DNA from 4 places in the Aquabacterium sp. TM01 genome. Region 3 is predicted to be linked to each of the others. Evidence: predicted binding sites of a transcription regulator. Region 3 holds the regulator's gene; each other region holds the start of a gene.
The links. Region 3 encodes FNR, which switches genes on or off when oxygen is low (the NO sensors DNR and NnrR bind a similar motif). Its sites were predicted from a motif close to TTGATNNNNATCAA; they were not measured.

Region 1 (4,102 bases), 140 kb from region 3:
CTGAAGCCCGCTGAGTGGGCCGCAGGCTGAGCTGGCCCTCAGAGGATGAGGACCATGGTCAGCTTGTCGAAGTAACGCACCTGACCGGGACCGTCCACGACCTTGATCGCGTGCGGCACCACGCCACAGCCCTGAAATCCGGCGCGCTCGTACAGACGGATGGCCGACTCGCTGGATGCGGACACCCTCAGGACGATCTGCTCAAGCCCGATGGCTTGGCGGGCCTGGGCAATGGCCGCCTCGACCAGGCGAATGCCGATGCCTTTCCCGGTGTGCCGGGGATGAACCATCATGCTGTTGAGCTCGGCGCTGTGACGCAGTTTTTGCTGAGCCTGACGCTCCAGCCCGATCATACCGACCAGTTCAGAACCCACCCAGGCGCCAATGAGGAAGCTGCCGCCGAGAGTTTCGCCCAGACCCAGACGCCCCAGATAGCTCTCCGGAGGGCGCGCTCGCTCGCTGTCCAGGTCAGCATCAAACGCGTCCGGGTAGAGGCGCAGTGCTTCGTCGCGCAGGTTTTTGTAGGCACTCAAGTCTGCCGCCGCGATCCGTGCAATGCGCACGGATGAGTCAGTCTCGACCATTCAGTGTCTCCAGGCTATTGATGTTGTCAAATCCAGTCGCATCCGCGAAGGATACGCTCGTCCAGTTCAGCGCCTGGATACAAACCCTCAGTTTACGTTCATCTTGCGCAAACAAGCCTTCGAGCTTCGCAGAAACACCCTTGCGCAACAGCACGCAGACCCAGTGGAGACGCTGCTCGCCTTCCGTGCTGACCGTGGCAGGTACGACGGCGTCTGCGCCACAGCGCACGCCTTCCGCCAGCAGACGGGTCACGAGGTCGGGGGGGAGGCGGGGGGTGTCGCAGGGGGTCACCATGAGCCACGGCGTGGGGGTGTGCCTCAGCGCGGTGATGATGCCGGCCAATGGCCCACTGGCAAGGGGCAAGTCTGGCGCGTCGGGCAAGACCACCGGCACGCCCTCAGTCGTGGTGGCTTGGGCCTGCTGCAGCAAGCGCGCATAGTCGGGCAGGTTGCGGTTGGCAATGGCGAACTGGGTGGCCGTTTGTGCGACCAGACGATCCAGTACCCAAGCAGCCAGAGGACGCCCTTGATAGGGCACCAGTCCCTTGTCACGTCCCCCCATGCGACGACCTTCGCCTCCGGCGAGCAGGCAGCCGGTGACCTGTTGCCCAGAGGAGACCGTCATGGGGCGCTCACCCGCGGAGCCCGCGTGAGTGGGTGTCAGCGCTCGCCCGTGACAGCCTGTACCTGTCCGGCGGTGATGGCGGGGGCACGACGAGCGCCGTCGAAACGCTGCTGCCAGTAGCCCACGCGCATGTCTTCAACACGGACCGAGGAGCCTGTGCGTGGCGAATGGATGAACTTGTTGTCACCGATGTAGATGCCCACGTGCGAGAAGGTGCGGCGCAAGGTGTTGAAGAACACCAAGTCACCGGGCTTCAACTCGCTTTGCTGGACCGGAACGAGGTCCGGCGAGTTGGCTTGCTCGGCAGAGCGGCGTGGCAAGACAAGACCCACGCTGTTTTCAAACACGTGGCGGGTGAACCCGCTGCAGTCGAAGCCGGTTTCTCGGCTGGTGCCACCCAACTTGTATGGCACCCCCAGGAAGTTCATGGCGGACATCACCAAGCCGGAAGCCATGTCCGACGCCTTCGAACGCACCTGCTGCGCCATTTCGACCACCGGTTTGGTCGAGGGCATCAGGCCTTTCTCGGTCAGGAAGCGGCTCACCGGGTCATCTGACTCGGCGGAAGTGGCGGCAACTGGGCTGGCCACGTTCTGCGCATGAGCGGGCATGCACAGGCCTACGCTCAGGGCGCCAATGGCCAGCAGGGTGCGCACGGTGCCCATAGCGGCAGTGACGTGGTTCCGGCAAGCTTGAGCGCTCAACTGCATTGGAGGCGACCAGGGAGGCGGTCTGAATAAAACATGGGGACGAATGTAAAGCGGGTTGACGGATGCGTCAAGTCGATGAAGTAAGGATAAACCTGTGATTTTCAGTGTATGACATGACTGGCGCGTGAACTTGTCCACAACGCAAGGCATGTTGCACGATGTGGAGCGCACTGAAACGTGTTGACACAAATTACCAGGCTTGATGTGCCGCAATTTTGAAAGCGGTGGCTTTGGCTTATGCTGAAGCGAGAGGCGCGATTGCCCACATCACAAGGAGACACACATGTCAGGATCTTCGAGCGAAAACACACTGACGGTTGCCCCGGACTCGGGTCTCAATGAGGCGCTGGTGCGTGGCTTTCAAGCCCGTCTGCAGGCAGCGCTCAAGAGCTTGTCGAGTGAGGATCAGGCGTTGCGGCACCAGCTCGCCAGCGACGAGGTCGCCACCGAGCACGCCGTGGTCGATGGGGCCGAGGGTGCTTTGAGCGTCGAGGCCAACCTGGAGGTGATCACGCAGATTCGGCACGAGCGGCAGGAAATGGACGCCATTCAGGCGGCGCTGGACCGGATCGCCACAGGCGACTACGGCTTGTGCACCGAATGCGGGGCGCCCATCGGACAGCCCCGATTGGAGATCGTGCCCGAGGCGAGCCACTGCATCGACTGCCAGGAGGCGGCTGAGCGCCACCGGGGTCACTGAGTTTGTGAGTGGCGCGGGTGCACTGAGGCTCAAGCCTCAGGCGCTCATGCTGTCAGTTGTTCGATCTCGTCGGTGAGTTCGAGCCAGCGTGATTCCAGCGCCTCGACCTCGTCGGCCAGGGACTTCAGCCGCTTGCCTTGCTCAGCGCGGTCCGAGGCGGACAAGCCAGGGTTGGCCAGAGACTCGGTCAAGCTGGCTTGCTCGGCATGGGCCTTGGCCAGGCGCTCATCGAGCTTCTTGAGCTCGGCCTTGAGCGGTTTGGCTTGCTCGGCCAGTTTCTGACGCGCCTGCGATTGGGCTTTGCGGTCGTCGCGGCTGGGAATGGGTGCGGCCTCTGCGGCAATCTGGACGGGGGCACTGCGGGCCGGCATGGCACGATCGGCGTCACGGGCGGCTTTGGCTGCGGCCGCCACTTCGCGGGCCTGTGCCTGGAGCCAGCGTTGATAGTCGTCCAGGTCGCCGTCAAAGGTGGTGACCTCGCCGTGGGCCACCAGCCAGAACTCGTCACACACCTCTCGCAACAGAGCACGGTCGTGGCTGACCAGCATCACGGAGCCTTCGAACTCGTTGAGCGCCATGGACAGGGCTTCGCGGGTGGTCAGATCCAAGTGGTTGGTAGGTTCGTCGAGCAGCAGCAGGTTAGGGCGCTGCCACACCACCAAGGCCAGCACCAGACGGGCTTTTTCGCCGCCGCTGAACTGCCCGATCGGCTGGTTGACCATGTCGCCGGTGAACTGGAAGCGGCCGAGAAAGTCGCGCAGTTCTTGCTCGCGCCCTTGTGGGCCGACCTCGCGCGCCAATCGGATCATGTGCTGCATGGGGCCTTCGTCAGGGCGCAGCACGTCCAGCTCCTGCTGAGCGAAGTAGCCAATGCTCAGGCCCTTGCCTTCGGTGATTTCGCCGCTGACGGCACGGTTCATGTGCGCCAGCGTCTTCACCACCGTGGACTTGCCCTGCCCGTTGGCGCCCAGGATGCCGATGCGCTGGCCCGGCAGGACCGAGCGGTTGATGTCGGAGACGATCGTCAGGGTCGAGCCGTCTTCAAGGTAGTAGCCACAGGCCAAGTCCTTGATCGCGAGCATGGGGTTGGGCAGGCTGGCTGGCTCGGGGAAGGTGAACTGGAAGTCGCTGGCCGTGAGGACCGGTGCCAGTTTTTCCATGCGCTCGAGCGCCTTGACCCGACTTTGCGCCTGCTTGGCCTTGCTGGCCTGGGCCTTGAAGCGGGCAATGAACTTGGACAGGTGCGCGATCTTGTCTTGCTGTTTGCTGAACGCGGCCTGCTGCTGGCTCATGCGCTCGGCGCGCATGGACTCGAAGGCGGTGTAGCCACCGGTGTAGCGGGTGAGCTTGGCGTCTTCGAGGTGCAGGGTGACCTTGGTGATCGCGTCCAGGAACTCGCGGTCGTGGCTGATGATCAGCAAGGTGCCTTCATAGCGCTGCAGCCAGGCTTCGAGCCAGACCAGGGCGTCGAGGTCCAAGTGGT
Region 2 (4,102 bases), 1.1 Mb from region 3:
GTGCGGCCCCCAGGAGTTCACCCACTGGCCCTGCACGTCGAAGGTTCGCAGATAGCCCGCCACATAGCTGCTGTCCTGGCGATTGCGGCCCTGCCCCTGGAACCATTGACCCTCCACGCGCCAGCCCTTGGACGGGAAGTAGGCGTGGTCCAACTGGTCGAACACGGCCTTGAGGCGCCAGCCGCTTTCGCGCCAGCGCTCGGTCAAGGCGGCCGTCGGGCGTGAGAGGCGGTAGTCGGCCGTGGCCAGCGAGGGCTTGTCGCGCCCGATTTGCTCGACCCAGCCCAGCCGCCATTCGCCCAACTCGCGCCAGTTCAGCCCCGCCTCCAGCGCGATCTGGGTCTGGCCACGCTCGTTGCGTGCGTCCTCGGGGCCATCCGGGTCGCGGTAGACGTCGAAGGTGCGGCGCTGGGCGCTGGCCGCTGCGGCGACAAAGCCGCTCAGGCCATCGGGCAGGTGCCACGCCATCGGCCGGTACCACTCGGTGCCCACCAGCGGGCTGGTGCCCAGACGCAGGATGTTGCGCCACTCGCTGCCCGCACTGTCGAGCCAATGGCGGTTGTGCACCAGCTTGAGGTTGAACGCGCTGCGTCCCCGGTTGTCGGCACTGAAGTCCAGCCCCATCTGCAGGTAGTTCGGCCCCCAGGGCTTGTCCTCCAGGTCGTACACCAGACCGGCCTCGCCTTCGGGCGTGCGCGACAGTCGGTAGTCGGTACGCAGGTAATCGCCCGAGGCGGCCAACAGGTTGATGTCGCGCTCGGCCTTGGCCACGTCGAACACCTGGCCAGGCTGGCTCGCGAACATGTCGGCGCGCAGGTCGGGGCGGGTCAGCTCGGACCCCTCGGTGCGCACGAACTGCAGGGTCGGTGGGGGCGGCTGACGGCGCTGGCGCGCGGCCTTCCAGGCGGCGTAGTCGGCTTCGGACAGTTGCAGGTCCTGCATGCGCAGCACCATGGCCTCGGCCTGCACCTCACCCTGGTCCATGAACTCACGGGCCCGGTTGAAATCGGCCGAGGTCAGGCCCTCAAGCCGGGGCGCGATCAGCACATCCTGCGGCGTCAGCGTGCGCAGGCTTTGCTGCACGTTCTGCTCGGTCAGGATGTTGATCATCTGCGCGGTCACCCCGGTCAGGGTGGACAGGGTCTCGCGCGGCGCCAGCGAGGTGCCGATGTTGACGACGATGAGCCGATCGGCCCCCATCGCGCGGGCCACGTCCACCGGCGTGTTGTTGACCAGGCCGCCATCGCCCAGGATGCGGCCGCTCACTTCCAGCGGCGCGAAGATGCCCGGGACCGACATGCTGCTGCGCAAGGCCGTGGCCAGATCGCCCTCGGCCAGGATCACGGGCTGACCGGTCTCCATGTCGGTGGCCACCGCGCGAAACGGCGTGGGCAACTGGTCGAAATGGCGGATCTGGCTGGCCGACAGGGTCAGGCGGCGCAGGTGGGCCTCCAGCACGCGGCTGGACAAAGACCCCAGGGGTGCCTTCAAGCCATCGCTGCCAATGCCGATTTCCAGCAAGGGCGAGACCTCGAAGTCGTGCTCCTTGCGGCGCTGGGACAGCTCGCGACGCTCCACGCGACTGGCAAAGACGTTGTCCCAATCCAGGCGCTGAACTTCGCGCTCGACCTCCAGCGCAGACAGGCCACTGGCATACAGGCCACCCACGATGGCGCCCATGGAGGTGCCGGCAATCACATCCACCGGGATGCGTTCGCGCTCCAGCACCTTGAGCACACCCACATGGGCCAGTCCCCGGGCACCACCGCCCGACAGCACCAGGCCCACCTTGGGGCGATCGGCCCACGCAGGCAGGCACGCGAGCCCACTCAGGAGCAAGGCACACACGGTGCGGCGAAGGGACAGGCGTGCAGGCGAAGACATGCGCAAGATTGTGCCGTGTCAAACCCGCTTGCCAATCCGGCTGGGTGCGCATACAAACTTGATGTAAGTCAGAACGCTCTGGCTCGATCCGCGGTTTGATAGCTCCAAGAAAGCACAACGGAGAACCATCATGCAAGCATTGACCGACTTCCTGACCACCGACTATGGCCTGATGAGCTTGGGCGTGATTGCCTTCACCCTGATCATGGGTGCCTACATCGGCCGCTTTGTGGCGCGCCACATCAAGGAAGACACCGAGGCCCACGACCGCGCAGTGCGCGAGGGCCGTGCCACCTGATCTGCGATCGGTGAGCACATGAAAAAAGGCCGCTGAACCCAGCGGCCTTTTTCTTGTCTGGCAAGGTTGCCAGGCAGCAGGTACGGCGGGTGCGGCGAACCGCACCCCAGGGCATTACATGCCCATGCCACCCATACCGCCCATACCGCCCATGCCACCCATGTCGGGCATGCCACCGGCGGCTTCGTCCTTAGGAGCCTCGGAGATCATGCACTCGGTGGTCAGCATCAGCGAGGCCACGGAGGCGGCGTTCTGCAGAGCCGTACGGGTGACCTTCGTGGGATCCAGGATGCCCATTTCGATCATGTCACCGTAGGTGTCATTGGCAGCGTTGAAGCCGTAGGTGCCCGAACCCGCCAGCACGGCGTTGACGACCACGGAGGGTTCGCCACCGGCGTTGGCCACGATCTCGCGCAGAGGCGCTTCAACAGCCTTCAGGACCAGCTTGATGCCGGCTTCCTGGTCAGCGTTGTCGCCGTGCACGTTGCCAGCTGCTTGCTTGGCGCGCAGCAGAGCGACGCCACCACCAGCGACCACGCCTTCTTCGACGGCTGCACGGGTGGCGTGCAGGGCGTCTTCAACGCGGGCCTTCTTTTCCTTCATTTCGACTTCGGTGGCAGCGCCAACCTTGATCACGGCCACGCCGCCAGCCAGCTTGGCCACGCGTTCCTGCATCTTTTCGCGGTCGTAGTCGCTGGTCGCTTCTTCGATCTGGATGCGGATTTGCTTGACGCGTGCTTCGATGTCAGCAGCTTCGCCCACGCCGTCGATGATGGTCGTGTTTTCCTTGCCCACTTCGATGCGCTTGGCCTGACCCAGGTCAGCCAGGGTGACCTTGTCCAGGGCCATGCCGACTTCTTCAGCGATGACCTTGCCGCCGGTCAGGATGGCGATGTCTTCCAGCATGGCCTTGCGACGGTCGCCGAAGCCAGGGGCCTTGACAGCCACGACCTTCAGGATGCCGCGGATGGTGTTGACCACCAGGGTGGCCAGGGCTTCGCCATCGACGTCTTCAGCAATGATCAGCAGCGGACGGCCAGCCTTGGCAACTTGCTCCAGGGTGGGCAGCAGGTCACGGATGTTGGACACCTTCTTGTCGTACAGCAGCACGAAGGGGTTGTCCAGCAAGGCAGCTTGCTTTTCAGGGTTGTTGATGAAGTAAGGCGACAGGTAGCCGCGGTCGAACTGCATGCCTTCGACGACTTCCAGCTCGTTGTTCAGGCTCTTGCCGTCTTCAACGGTGATGACGCCTTCCTTGCCGACCTTGTCCATGGCGTTGGCGATGATTTCGCCGACGTCAGCGTCCGAGTTGGCGGAGATGGTGCCAACTTGAGCGATTTCCTTGGTCGTGGTGGTGGCCTTGGATTGCTTCTTCAGCTCGACGATCAGGGCGGCAACCGCCTTGTCGATGCCGCGCTTCAGGTCCATCGGGTTCATGCCGGCGGCCACGTACTTCATGCCTTCGCGCACGATGGCTTGGGCCAGCACGGTGGCGGTGGTGGTGCCGTCGCCAGCGTTGTCAGAGGTCTTGGAAGCAACTTCCTTGACCATCTGCGCGCCCATGTTCTGCAGCTTGTCCTTGAGTTCGATTTCCTTGGCCACGGACACACCGTCCTTGGTCACGGTGGGGGCGCCAAACGAGCGCTCGAGCACCACGTTGCGGCCCTTGGGGCCCAGGGTGACCTTGACCGCATTGGCCAGGATGTTCACGCCTTCGACCATGCGAGCACGTGCTTCGCCGCCGAAGATGACGTCTTTTGCTGCCATGTGTATTTCTCCGAATTCAGTAAATGGGGTGGTAAGCCACGCTTGCCTCGCGCTCAGTCTGCGCCGAGGAAAGCGTCAGTGCTTTACTTGGCGACGACGGCGAAGAGGTCTTCTTCACGCATGACCAGCAGCTCTTCGCCATCGACCTTGACG
Region 3 (4,102 bases):
TCCCGGTCTCCGTGCGCATCCCGCCTGAAGTGGGTGCGCGCCTGGGCACGGGTGCAACAGGCGTCACCATTCTGGTGGAGCAGTTACGCCAGGGTGATGCCCCGCAAGTCGATGTCCGCGAGAAGACCACTTTCCTGGTCCCTCGCTGATGCCTGCAATCTTTGGAAATGACATGACACAGCCTCTCACGACACAAACCCCCTCGACACCCGTGGACAATCCGCCTTGGTATCGCCTGCCCATCGTCTGGATGGTCATTGGCGGGCCTGCGGCGGTCGTGGTTGCCTCGCTGTTCACGGTCGGCGTGGCGGTGAAAAACATCGATCCGGTGTTGGACACCTCCGCGACCCCGACACAGAAGGAGGCCCCGGCTTCCAAGGCTCGCAATCATGCCAACGAGGACGCCACACCGACCGCGCCTGCCGAGCGCTGAACCCCTCTGGCTGTCAGCCTAGGGTTTCTTCTGCTGATGGATGGGGCAGGCGAGCGCAACATGTGTCTTGTCTCCCATTCATCAAGGAGAAGGGCATGACACGTAACGCGCTCCGTGCAGGTCAGGTTCTCTGGCCGTCCTTTGTGGTGGCCGGTGTTCTGGAAATGCTGGTCTTCAGTGTGCTGGATCCGTCCACGCTGAGTTTCGGTGCCTGGCGCCCAGAATCTGTCACGGTCTACAGCTTGGCTTTTTTCGTCTTCTGGGCGCTGATTGCAGTGGCTGCCGCCGCCGCGCAGTGGATGGCAGCGTCTAACCAGGGCGGCGAGCCGCCCCACGTTGAATCGCTGCCTTCCCGCCGGCGCCGTTCACGCCACGGCACCGCTCAGCACGTTTGAAGCGTGCAGCAAAAAGCCCGCTCGCAGCGGGCTTTTCATTGGGGCCACTCTGGCCTCAACCTTTGACGCTGTTTACCAAGGCGCGCAAACCGGCTTCATTGGTAATGCGGATGTCGCGCTGCTTGACCTCCAGCAGGCCTTCGTCCTGGAACTTGGAGAACGTACGGCTGACCGTCTCGAGCTTCAAGCCCAGGTAGCTGCCGATCTCTTCACGCGTCATGCGCAGCACCAGGGCCGAGGCCGAAAAGCCGCGCGCATGAAGACGCTGAGTCAGGTTGAGCAGGAACGCCGCCAGGCGCTCTTCTGCGCGCATGCTCCCCAGCAACAGCATCACCCCATGGTCGCGCACAATTTCGCGACTCATGATCTTGTGAAACTGGTGCTGCAGGTCGGAGAACTCGCGCGACAACTCTTCCAGTTGCCCGTAAGGAATCACGCACACCTGCGAGTCTTCAAGGGCGATGGCGTCGCAGGCGTGCCGGTCGGTGCTGATGCCGTCCAGCCCCAGCAGTTCACCGGCCATCTGGAAGCCGGTCACCTGATCGCGGCCGTCTTCCGATGACACACGCGTCTTGAAAAAACCAGTGCGCACGGCGTACACCGAGCGGAAGGCATCGCCAGTGTGAAAGAGGGCATCTCCGCGCTTGACCGTGCGGCGTGTGGCCACCAGCGAATCGAGGTGGCTCAGTTGAGGTTGGGTCAGGCCAACGGGCAGACACAACTCGCGCAGATTGCAGCTGGAGCACGCCACCTTGAAGGCGTCCAACTTGACCCCGCCGCAGGAGGTGGTGGCCTCCGATTGCTCGCCCTGATGGCCTTGAGGCTGGTTCGAGGAAGCGCTGGTGCCGCTGACGTCGGTGATCGGAAAAATACTGTTCAACATGAGTAACCTCAAAGCCTGCCCGATTGTTGCCGCAATGACGGCTGAGAAATTGAGTTAGATCAACCCTGATGCCCGCGAGTTTGGCACAGTGGCTCACATGAGTGAACCTGTCCTGATTTCCGTACTGCCCTACACGCCCGTTGTGTCACGCGACATGCTGTCGCGCTTGGACGTCAACGGGCCGCGGTACACCTCCTACCCGACGGCCGATCGGTTTGTGGAGGCTTACGGGCCTGCTAACTATCGCCAGGCACTGCAGCAACGCGCAGAAGGCGGCGGCGTCATTGGCGGTGCGGCGACGCCTTTGTCAGTGTACGTGCACATTCCCTTTTGCGAGTCGGTTTGCTATTACTGCGCCTGCAACAAGGTCATCACCAAGCATCACGAGCGGGCGACGGAGTACCTGGAAGCCCTGCGAACCGAAATCGATTTGGTCAGCGCTCAGCTGGGAGCCCCGCAGCCCTTGTCGCAATTGCATTTTGGCGGCGGCACGCCCACGTTCCTGAATGACGACGAACTGGGGGGGCTTATGGCCACCCTGCGCACGGCTTTTCGCTTTGTGGAAGGTGGCGAGTACGCCATCGAAATCGACCCCCGCACCATTGACGCGGGCCGCCTCAAGCGTCTGGCGGCGATGGGTTTCAACCGCCTGAGCTTTGGGGTGCAGGATTTCGATCCCGACGTGCAGCAGGCCGTCCACCGCGTTCAGCCGTTCGAGCAAGTGGCCGAACTCATGCAAGCCGCACGGGCGGAAGGCTTCATGTCCATCAACATGGACCTGATCTATGGCCTGCCCAAGCAGACCCCAGAGAGCTTTCAGCGCACCATGCAACAGGTCAGCTCCCTGAAGCCCGACCGCATTGCCTTGTACGCCTACGCCCACCTGCCTCAGCGGTTCAAGCCCCAACGGCGCATCCATGCTCCCGATCTGCCCAAGGCCGAAGACAAGATCGGCATGCTCTCGACCGCCATTGAGGCCTTTGGTCAGGCAGGTTATGACTACATCGGCATGGACCACTTCGCCTTGCACCATGACAGTCTGGCCGTGGCGAAGCGCCAAGGTCGCCTACATCGCAACTTCCAGGGCTACAGCACCCATCCAGACAGCGATCTGATCGCGCTGGGCGTGTCGGCCATTGGCAAGGTCGGGGCCCACTATTGCCAGAATGCCAAGACGCTCGACGAGTATTACGACGCTCTGCGTCGCGGTGAATTACCCATCGTTCGCGGCCTGACCCTTTCGCGCGACGACCTGGTGCGCCGTGCCGTGATCATGGCCGTGATGTGCCAGGGGCGTGTCGACTATGAATCCATCGAGCTCGCCTACCTGATCAATTTCAGGCAATACTTCGAGGCTGAACTGCGCCTGCTGGAGCCACTCGTCGAGTCGGGGTTGGTGCAAATGGAGTCTGACGGTGTGCGCGTTACGCCCCTGGGGTGGTACTTTGTGCGGGCAGTGGCCATGGTGTTCGACCGCTATATCCAGGCCGACAAGACCTTGGAGCGCTTCTCGCGCATCATCTGAGTCTGTACGCGCGCACCGGGAGCCGACATGCTGACCGGATTGATGTTGACCGCCTTTCTCATGGGCCTGGGAGGCATCGCGCACTGTGCCGCCATGTGCGGTGCGCCGTGCGCGGCGGCCTTGCCACGAGGCGTGCCCGGGCTGGCGCTCGTGGGGCGCTGCCTGGCCTACATGCTCCTAGGGCTGGTTGCCTCTACGGGCGCGGGCCTGATCTCCCGCTGGGGCCAGCAGATCAGCATGTTGCAGCCGATCTGGGTGATGCTGCAGCTCGCAGCCGTGTTGCTCGGGCTGTGGTTGCTGTGGACGGGGCACATGCCTCGCCAGGTCAATGCCTGGGGGCAGCAGGCCTACCACCGTGCGCGTCAAAAAGTGATGGGCGATGGCGCCCCAGGTTGGTTGCGAGCCTCTCGCCCCGTATTGCCTTTGATTGCAGGTTTGGCCTGGGGCGTCATGCCTTGCGGCTTGCTGTATGCCGCCCTGATGGTGGCGGCGCTGGCCTCCGAGCCCTGGGGTGGGGCCGCAGTGATGCTGGCCTTTGCCGTGCCCAGTGCCTTCGGCGTCTGGGCTGCCCCCGCGCTGCTGAAATGGCTGGGCCGTCGCACACAGCGTCCGCCCGAGACGGCCGGTGCCACGGTGGCGGTGGTGCCCATCCTGTGGTTCAAGTCCCAAGACGAGGCCGACCCGCATTTAGTGCCCAAGGGGCAGGGCGCCACCCCGGCCCCGGCCACCTTGATTGACCCTCGCTGGGCCGTTCGCCTTGCTGGCCTGAGCCTGGCCCTGATCGCTGCCTGGGCGGTGTCTCACCAACTGGTGGCGCAATGGCAGGCATGGTGTGCATGACCCTGGTGTTATCGCCTGATGTGATG
Region 4 (4,102 bases), 210 kb from region 3:
CAAGGTGTGCTGCTGCCCCTCGGCCAATCGGCCCAGCGCGGCGGTCCAGGCGGGCTGCACCGTGTAACGCTCGGGCTGCGCCCGGCAGGCGTCAATGGCCTGGCGCCAGGTGCGCGTCACCTGCTCCACATACGCGGCACTGCGCTGGCGTCCTTCGATCTTGATGGCCGACACGCCCGCGCGCATCAAGTCCGGCAAGATGGCCAGGGTGTTGAGGCTGGTGGGCTCCTCGATGGCGTAGTCCACCGTGCCCTCCACGTCGAAGCGCCCCTTGCACAGCGTCGGATAGCCGCGTGACTCATTGGACTCGAAGCGGTCGATGAGGATGCCGCCCAGACGAGCGTCCACCCGTTCGCCACACTGATCCCAGCGCACCGCCGACGGGGGCGAACACACCCCGGCGTTGTTGGGCGACTGCCCGGTGGCATACGACGACAGCGCGCAGCGCCCTTCCACCATCACGCACAGGCTGCCGAAGCCGAACACCTCGATCTCGACGTTCGTGTTGCGAATCAAGTGCGCCACCTGAGACAGCGTCAGCACACGCGGCAAGACGGCACGCTGGATGCCATAGCGTTCGCGGTAGAACTCGATGGCCTCATAGTTCGTCGCCGAAGCCTGCACCGACAGATGCAGGCGCAAGTCAGGATGCGCGCGGCGCGCATACGCCATCACACCGGGGTCGGCCAGGATCAGGGCGTGGACGCCGATGTCCGCCGCCACGTCCACCGCATCGAACCAGCGCTGTGGCGCCTCGGCCTGCGCATAGGTGTTCAGGGCCATCAGCACCTTGCGGCCCCGGTCGCGGGCGTACTGCACGCCTTGCCGCGCCTGCTTCAGGTCGAAATTCAAGCCGGCAAAGTTGCGCGCATTGGTCACGTCCTTGAGGCCCATGTAGACCGCATCGGCACCCGCGTCCACCGCCAGTTGCAGCGAACGCAGCGAGCCTGCCGGACACACCAGTTCCGGGCCTTGAGTGGCATTCATCTCCAGCCTTTCATCCACGGACCGGCACGCGCCACCCCACGGGCAAACCCTAGCCCGGTCCACCGAGCGGATTCTGGTGACGACACCGCCTCGGGGTTTTGAGATGACGCAAAGCCCACCGATCGAACGACCCGATGCGATTCGCCCATCGTTCCAAAGAACGATGGCGCGTTAGCACATCGTTCGATCAGCCCGTTTTGATGCACGACAAGAACGGACCGCTTTACCGCTTCAACCCCTCCCCAAAAGCGCCGCGCAGGCCCATCATCCGTGCACCTATCGTTTACCCGACCTCATCTTCACTGGGACAGCGCCATGGCTCGCGAACACGAACAACTCTCTCTGGTGTATGCCTGTTCAGGCTGCTCCAGCGCCGCCCAGCTCGCCAACCACCTGGCTGTGCGACTGGACCGCGAAGGCAGCGCCGAGATGTCCTGCATTGCTGGCGTCGGGGGCCATGTGCCCAAGCTGGTCCGCACGGCCCAGGAAGCCGTGCAACACGGCCGACCCATCGTGGCCATCGACGGTTGTGCGCTCAGTTGCGTGAAGGCGTCCCTGGCCCGGCACGACCTCAGCCCCACCGTCCACATCCAGCTGGCGCATCGAGGGGTCAAGAAGGTCTACCGCACCGACTTTGACGAAAACCAGGCCAGCACCCTGCTGTCCGAACTGCGGGAGCAGGTGCAGACCCTGAACACCCAGTACGCAACACGCACCTCGCACTCACCCGCGGGTCTGGCCTCCCCATCCGAGACCGACCCGCATTGAAATGGAAAATCCTCATGACCACCCGCCACCTCGGCATCGGCCAACGCCTGGCCCTCGGCTTCGGCCTGCTGCTGCTCATGCTCGGCATCGCCGCCCTCATCGCCGCCACACAGTTCAAGCGCATCAGCCAGAACAACGAACAGATCATCAACGTGGAATGGCGCAAGTCCGAGGCCGCAGCCTTCGTCGATGCCACCACCCGCGCCAATGCACGCCACACCATGGCCTTGCTGCTCACCGACGACCCCGAACGTCGTGCCCAGCTCAACTTGTCCATCAACGAGAACAAGAAGCGCATTGACGACGCCATGCAGACCCTGGAGACCTTGATCTATCTGCCGGAGGCCAAGGCCATGATGCAGGAGATCAAGACCCGGCGGATTGCCTTTGTCGCGTCGTTCAACCGCGTTCGCCAACTTCAGGCTGATGGCCAGCAAGAACAAGCCATTCAGACCATGAACCAGGAAACCCTGCCCGCCATTGATGCGCTGCAGGCCCCCATCAGCGCTCTCACGGCCCTGCAAAGCCGTCTGGTCAGCGAACGGAGCCAGGCAACCCAAGAGGCCGTCGACACCTCCTTGCTGCTGATCCTCAGCCTCACGGGCGTGGCGCTGGTGGTGGGCACGATCACGGCCTATCGGATCACCCGCTCGATCCAGCGGCCCATTGCCCAGGCGGTGGCCCTGGCCCAGCAAGTGGCACAAGGCGATCTCACTGGCCATGTGGACATCCAGAGCCAGGACGAGATGGGCCGCCTGCTCACCGCCCTGCAAGCCATGAACAACAGCCTGGTCCACATTGTGGACAACGTGCGCCAAGGCTCGGAGACCATCTCCACCGCCACCAGCCAGATCGCCATGGGCAATCTGGACCTGTCACAACGAACGGAAGAGCAAGCCAGCTCGCTGCAGCAGGTGGCCGCCTCGCTGGAGCAACTGACCGCCACCGTTCAACACAACCTGGACAACGGTCGCCACGCCAATCAGGTGGCGTCCACCGCCGCCGACGTGGCCACACGCGGCGGGCAGGTGGTCACCGAGGTGGTGCACACCATGGAGGCCATCAGTGCCTCATCCAATCAGATTGCCGACATCATTGGTGTGATCGATGGCATTGCCTTCCAGACCAACCTGCTCGCCCTCAATGCCGCCGTGGAAGCCGCTCGGGCGGGCGAACAAGGCCGTGGCTTTGCCGTGGTGGCCAACGAAGTGCGCAGCCTCGCCGGACGCTCGGCCGAGGCCGCCAAGGAAATCAAGAAGCTGATCGAATCGTCGGCGGGCGATGTGCAACAGGGTTGCCGCCTGGTGGAACAAGCGGGCCGCACGATGCAGGACGTGGTCACCAATGTCAACGAAGTGGCCCACATCATGGCGGATCTGGCCCACGCCAGCGAAGAGCAATCGATGGGCATCGGCCAGATCAACCAGGCCATGGGCCAGATGGATCAGGTCACCCAGGGCAATGCCGCCTTGGTGGAAGAAGCGGCGGCGGCCGCTCAGTCACTTCAGAGCCAGTCTCAAGCGCTGGTTCAAACCGTGGATGTGTTCAAGCTGCGCGGCCCCGCTTTGACCCTGGCCTGATCACACCTCGCAGGGGGTCAGTTCGGACTGACTCCCAATGCCCCCACCGCATGCTGACTCAGATAGCCGCAGTTGTCGCAGATGATCGCCAAGGTGGGGATGGAGGCACCCGTCAAGGTCACGCTCTTGACATCGGGCTGCAGAACGTTGACCAGGCAGGCGTCCACCATCAGAAACTTCTCGTTGCCACACATCGGGCATGCCTCGGACCGGCCATTGGCGCGGATCTTCTGCGTGAGCGCGCCGATGAATTCCTGTTTTTTGTCTTCTGAAAGCATGGGGCAATCCGTTGAACGAGGAAAGGGCAACCGTGTTCGATTCTAGGACGCAATCATTGCAAAGTTGAGACAAGACCTCTGCCGACCTGACTGCCCAATGAAAGAGCCGCCAAGCATCTCGCTTGGCGGCTTTGCTGATGGCGTCTCACGGATATATATGGCGCTGATTTCAGCCGTAGCACGCCAATCTCTGCACATCCGGAATGTGGATCTGGCGGCGGTTCACCGCAATCAGGCCGTTGGCCTGCAGCTCATGGAGAATGCGGGAGAAGTGTTCGGGAGTGACCGACAGCAGCGAGGCGATGGTGCCTTTGCTGGCCGGCAGTGACACCGTGGCGTCGCGCTGCGTCACGGGTACCAGCCCGACGTCGGGCGATTGCACCAGATAGTCCACCACGCGCTTGATGCCCGAATGCAGGGTCAAGGCCTCGATGTCACGCACCAGGCCCGCAAAACGACGCGACAGGTCGGTGATGAAGCGCAGGGCCA

Region 1: the regulator FNR is predicted to act here: its motif matches at 2,119-2,132, upstream of AC3WW4_RS09725 (TraR/DksA family transcriptional regulator).
Region 2: the regulator FNR is predicted to act here: its motif matches at 1,943-1,956, upstream of AC3WW4_RS04010 (DUF3149 domain-containing protein).
Region 4: the regulator FNR is predicted to act here: its motif matches at 1,185-1,198, upstream of AC3WW4_RS08080 (putative zinc-binding protein).

The regions. Positions count from the first base shown of each region.
Region 1 covers NZ_AP046529.1:2,114,710-2,118,811, forward strand. Annotated here, with positions in the region: gene rnhA (ribonuclease HI) at 1-14, shown strand, start outside; gene AC3WW4_RS09710 (GNAT family N-acetyltransferase) at 39-584, opposite strand; gene mobA (molybdenum cofactor guanylyltransferase MobA) at 571-1,209, opposite strand; gene AC3WW4_RS09720 (C40 family peptidase) at 1,245-1,874, opposite strand; gene AC3WW4_RS09725 (TraR/DksA family transcriptional regulator) at 2,203-2,619, shown strand; gene AC3WW4_RS09730 (ABC-F family ATP-binding cassette domain-containing protein) at 2,664-4,102, opposite strand, start outside.
Region 2 covers NZ_AP046529.1:860,038-864,139, reverse strand. Annotated here, with positions in the region: gene AC3WW4_RS04015 (patatin-like phospholipase family protein) at 1-1,884, opposite strand, end outside; gene AC3WW4_RS04010 (DUF3149 domain-containing protein) at 2,015-2,182, shown strand; gene groL (chaperonin GroEL) at 2,297-3,949, opposite strand; gene AC3WW4_RS04000 (co-chaperone GroES) at 4,033-4,102, opposite strand, start outside.
Region 3 covers NZ_AP046529.1:1,970,382-1,974,483, forward strand. Annotated here, with positions in the region: gene ccoG (cytochrome c oxidase accessory protein CcoG) at 1-149, shown strand, start outside; gene AC3WW4_RS09015 (nitrogen fixation protein FixH) at 173-433, shown strand; gene AC3WW4_RS09020 (hypothetical protein) at 529-828, shown strand; gene fnr (fumarate/nitrate reduction transcriptional regulator Fnr) at 884-1,711, opposite strand; gene hemN (oxygen-independent coproporphyrinogen III oxidase) at 1,809-3,236, shown strand; gene AC3WW4_RS09035 (sulfite exporter TauE/SafE family protein) at 3,264-4,076, shown strand.
Region 4 covers NZ_AP046529.1:1,761,301-1,765,402, reverse strand. Annotated here, with positions in the region: gene ubiU (ubiquinone anaerobic biosynthesis protein UbiU) at 1-987, opposite strand, end outside; gene AC3WW4_RS08080 (putative zinc-binding protein) at 1,303-1,755, shown strand; gene AC3WW4_RS08075 (methyl-accepting chemotaxis protein) at 1,770-3,335, shown strand; gene AC3WW4_RS08070 (hypothetical protein) at 3,353-3,613, opposite strand; gene AC3WW4_RS08065 (Crp/Fnr family transcriptional regulator) at 3,783-4,102, opposite strand, start outside.